2 regions of the Bacillus sp. DX3.1 genome follow, and region 1 is predicted to be linked to the other one. Evidence: riboswitches for the same ligand, from Rfam matches in the RefSeq annotation. Region 1 holds a riboswitch; the other holds the start of a gene.

Region 1 (2,405 bases):
AATTGCTTTACAAATCGCTTTGTAATTTCTTGCTTTGGATCACGGAATACCTCAAGTACACTACCGCTTTCAACAATTTTTCCTTTTTCCATTACCGCAACGCGATGACAAATTTTTCGAATGACATGCATTTCATGTGTAATCAATACGATTGTTAAGCCAAGGCGTTTATTAATATCTAATAATAAGTCTAGAATTTGATCTGTTGTTTCTGGATCAAGTGCAGATGTTGCTTCATCACATAGCAGTACTTTTGGATCATTCGCTAATGCTCTGGCAATACCCACGCGCTGCTTTTGACCACCACTTAATTGAGATGGATAAGCATCTTCCCTGCCTTCTAATCCGACAAGACCAATTAACTCATCAACACGCTTTTTACGCTTCTCTTTTTCCACTCCTGCAATTTCAAGTGGAAAAGCAATATTTTCGCGCACAGTCCGTGACCAAAGTAAGTTAAAGTGTTGAAAAATCATTCCGATTTCTTGTCTAGCCTTTCGAAGCTCATTCCCTGTAATAGCAGAAATAACACGGTCAGCTATTGTAATTTGACCCGAAGTTGGTTTCTCTAATTGATTAAACAATCGAATTAAAGAACTTTTTCCGGCACCACTATATCCGATAACACCAAAAATTTCACCTTTTTCTATTTTTAAATTGGCGTCATCTACAGCAGTTACATCACCACTTTTTGATTTATATATTTTCTTTACGTTCTCCAATAAAATCATGTTGTTTCACCCCTTTTTGTTTAAAAAGCGTAAGCAACTCGTTCAGAATGTGAGGGGGATGGAGCTTCTGACGTAGAGGCGCTTTTTGCCTCGTAGGAAGAAGCGCAGCCACCGAACATTCTAGCTGCTAAAGCTGGATTCCTTACAAAGCGTAAGCGGCTTTCTGTCTCTGAAAAGCTTTCTCTGTTACCGAATGTCCTCCTCATTCAGACAACAAAAAAACCTTTCTGCTTTTAGAATGAGCAGAAAGGTTTACATGTATATATACCATTATCCTTTCCTCTCATCTTTCAAAGCATTCGCTTTGCAGGAATTGGCACCATTTCAACATAAGTTGACGGTTGCCGGGTTTCATCGGGCTCAGTCCCTCCACCTCTCTTGATAAGAGAAATCAGATTCAAATTTCGTCTGATTTGTAATTTATGAAATTGTCTTTATTTTATGAAATGAATTGTATCAATATACGAATTGTATGTCAACAGGAATTTTTGGAAAAAATGAAACTTCTGAATATTAAGCACCTACTCGTAATGGCTTACATATATGAAATACGGATTCTAATAATAACATTGTGCGATACGTTCCATTATATTGAACACGTCCGCTGTGCAACAGCGTTTGTAATCTTACGTTTCCAGTCACTAACCGTCGTAAGTCTTCTTCATAAAAACAAACGACCTGTTCTGTTCCCATTGCCCCTTTCAAGACTTGTATGTATTCTCTTGAAATTTGGAGCGAATAACATTCATCATGAAGCGTAAAACTAATTGTTTTTTCACCTTGTCGAAGCAGGGGCTCCAGATGATACTGGGCATTAGCATATGTTACAAATGATTGAAGCAACGAATATAATTTCATTCCAATCACATCCTTCACATCACTTTCTACCTAATACCATTCCACCCTGATCAAAAGCAATCCTGTTACTTTTTCTCGACAAATATTGGATAACTTCCACTTCTCTAGTTATATTTCCCCAGAAATATGTCGAGGCGGCAATATTATTGCCGCCTATTGTAATTCTGTATATAAATATTCAACCGAATGAAACGCATATATTTTCTTTATCAGTATCCCCTGTTCAAATACAAGTAAGCAAGGTACACTTTCTATTGCATATTCCCGTGCCAAATATGGAGCATAATTTAAATCTAGCATTCCAATTTTCAAATCAGATATGGCAGCTTCTACAACTGTTAACATCTTTTTTGCTAATTGGCATGTTCCACACATTGGTGTATACACATACAACACTGTTCTTTCTTGGTCTGCTATTAGAGCTACAGCTTCATCACCTGTCCAGTCAATCACTTCTATCATTCCTTACCGTAAATATTCTGTGTAAACGTCAATGTCAGCGCCCCATAATACGTTCGCTAAATGATTAGAAGGAGCAGTCGCTACTTCACGATACGAACGATCAATGTATATATGTTCTGCTTGCGGAAATTCTCGGCGAAACTGCTTTCTAAGCTTTTCACCAGCATCATCTGCATCAACCAAAACATACACTTCTTTATCAAAAAACTGATCAATGAATTCATCCATTTTCGACAAACCAATTGTACCATTTGTACAAACAATTTCCACCGGTTCACGAATAATAGATTCAATCTTTCTTCTATCTGACTTACCTTCGACAATAATGACTTTTTCTACATAGACCATTTGTCA
Region 2 (2,405 bases), 980 kb from region 1:
GATTTAAATAAAATTTGATTTTAAGTGAAAAAAGAGATGCGCACGCATCCTTTTTCTATGCTGATATTATGAAAGAGGTGGTATGGATGGAGTTAACATTATGGTCAAATGTATGTTTACACACGATTCAATTTCAAAAAGATGAAAAGAATTATATTGTAAAAGATACAGTTACAGGAGAAGCTTATAAAATGCCGCCGCTTTGTATTGATGCACTTGCGATGATGCGTGACGGGTTTTTACTAGGAGAAATTGAAGAAAAGTTAAAGGAAGAGTACCCAGAAGAAAAAGTGAATATTCTCGAATTTACGAGACAACTGTTAGAATTAGAGCTTGTTGGGATGATTGATGGGGAAGAAATTATTTGTACAAAAAAGAAAGACAAAGATTATCTTTCTTGGATCCGTCCTCGAATTGGACAGTTATTCTTGAACTGGAATAGAAAATATCGAGGCAGAGATCAATAATGGTCTCTGCTTTTTTGTGATGAACTAAAAGATAACAGCAAATGCTCTCGCGAAAGCACCATCACTATTTTTAATTTTTAGAGGTGCTGCGGAAAAGAAGAAACGCTGCTTTCCAATCGCATCTAAATTTGTTAAGTTTTCGATTAAGTAAATATCATTACCTAATAAAATATGATGGATAGGTGATGTTTCCGTTGTGACTTCATCTGGTGAAATGAAATCTAATCCAACAGATTTCACTTGTAATCGCACTAATTCTTCAGCAAGCTCTTCAGAGAGAGAGAATGCTTCTTCTGCATAAGCTTCTGTATTCCATTTTTTTGAGAGATTGGAATGGAAAATCACAATATCTCCTTCTTTCACTTCAACATCACGTAACACTTCTTTTGATAATTTTCTTTCTTGCACATGTGTTACATCAATGAGAATGGCTTCGCCTACAAACTGATCAAGCGGTAGTTGATCGATTGTTGTTGCTCCTGAAATAAAATGAGCGGGTGCATCACAATGTGTACCGACATGAACAACTGAATGAAAATCTGTTACTTGAAACCCGGTTTCTTCCACGCTTGTAATCGGTTCTAGATGAATCGGTGGTGTTCCAGGAAATTGAGACATATTATTTTCAAATGTTTGTGATAAATCGATAACTTTCATACTTGTATTCCTCCATTCGTGTTAGGTAAAAATAAAAAGCCCTTCTTTCAACCGAGAAAGAAGGGCTTTACATACAGTTATGTAAATTCATGTGTTATCTTCCAAAATGCAATGCATTTTGCAGGATTTAGCACCTGTTCAGTTTGTATAAACTGAGGTTGCCGGGCTTCAAAGGGCCAGTCCCTCTGCCTCTCTCGATAAGAAGTTTTATTAAGTTTTAAAATTAAGAATTTTCGTTATTTTGATTGTAATTCATTTCCTTTTCTATTGCAAGACGAAAAAAATAGGTGTTCACCCAATTGACGGGTGATGCATATTGTAGCTTATGTAAGTAAACTTCTGCAAAGGAGTGAGTGCAGTGACAGGGAGAATTTTAAATTATTATGCTGGTGGTAACACAGCGAGAGGTTTTTATAGCTTATATGAGGAAAATTTAATTGGGCTTGAAAGATTATTCATTTTAAAAGGCGGACCAGGAACAGGGAAATCATCACTGATGAAAGCGATTGGCCGCGAATGGGCTGAAAGAGGATATGATATTGAACTGCTACATTGTTCGTCTGATAATAACTCGATTGATGGTGTGATTATTCCAAAATTAAAAGTAGGGATTGTAGATGGCACCGCACCGCATGTTATTGAGCCGAAAGTGCCTGGCGTTGTGGAAGAATACGTAAACCTAGGAGTTGCTTGGGATTCAGAGCACTTGCGAAAGTATAAAAATGAAATTACACGTTATGTATCAGAAGCAAGTGGTGCGTTCCAATCTGCGTATGCATGTTTTCAAGAAGCGTTAGCAGTTCATGATGATTGGGAGAAAATTTATATTGATAATATTAATTTTCAAAAGGCGAATGAACTAACAGAAGAGCTCATTCAAAAACTGTTCACGGATAAACAAGGGAAACATGCGATTGTGAAACATCGTTTCTTAGGAGCTGCAACGCCAAAGGGTGCGGTTGATTTTGTTCCAAATTTAACAGAAGGTCTTCCGAATCGTTATTTTATAAAAGGGCGTCCTGGTTCTGGAAAATCAACGATGTTAAAAAAAATAGCAGTCGCAGCCGAAGAAAAAGGTTTTGATGTTGAGGTATATCATTGTGGATTTGATCCAAATAGCCTTGATATGATTATTGTAAGAGAATTAGGGTTTGCCATCTTTGATAGTACAGCACCGCATGAATATTTTCCGGTGCGAGAAGGCGATGAGATTATTGATATGTATGATCTTATTGTTACTCCAGGAACCGATGAAAAATACGCTACGGAAATTCGTGATGT

Evidence for each region. A riboswitch is a leader RNA that binds a small molecule or an ion and turns the genes downstream of it on or off. The one in region 1 is predicted to bind S-adenosylmethionine.
Region 2: it holds a riboswitch for S-adenosylmethionine, as region 1 does, so the genes downstream of both, QRE67_RS02250 (cyclase family protein) here and QRE67_RS23395 (methionine ABC transporter ATP-binding protein) in region 1, are expected to answer to the same signal.

What each region holds. Positions count from the first base shown of each region.
Region 1 is NZ_CP128153.1:4,641,769-4,644,173, forward strand. It holds gene QRE67_RS23395 (methionine ABC transporter ATP-binding protein) at 1-731, opposite strand, end outside; SAM riboswitch class I at 1,012-1,119, opposite strand; gene QRE67_RS23400 (hypothetical protein) at 1,245-1,589, opposite strand; gene QRE67_RS23405 (thioredoxin family protein) at 1,743-2,051, opposite strand; gene QRE67_RS23410 (toprim domain-containing protein) at 2,055-2,399, opposite strand.
Region 2 is NZ_CP128153.1:441,230-443,634, forward strand. It holds gene QRE67_RS02245 (hypothetical protein) at 87-467, shown strand; gene QRE67_RS02250 (cyclase family protein) at 492-1,124, opposite strand; SAM riboswitch class I at 1,216-1,328, opposite strand; gene QRE67_RS02255 (PRK06851 family protein) at 1,483-2,405, shown strand, end outside.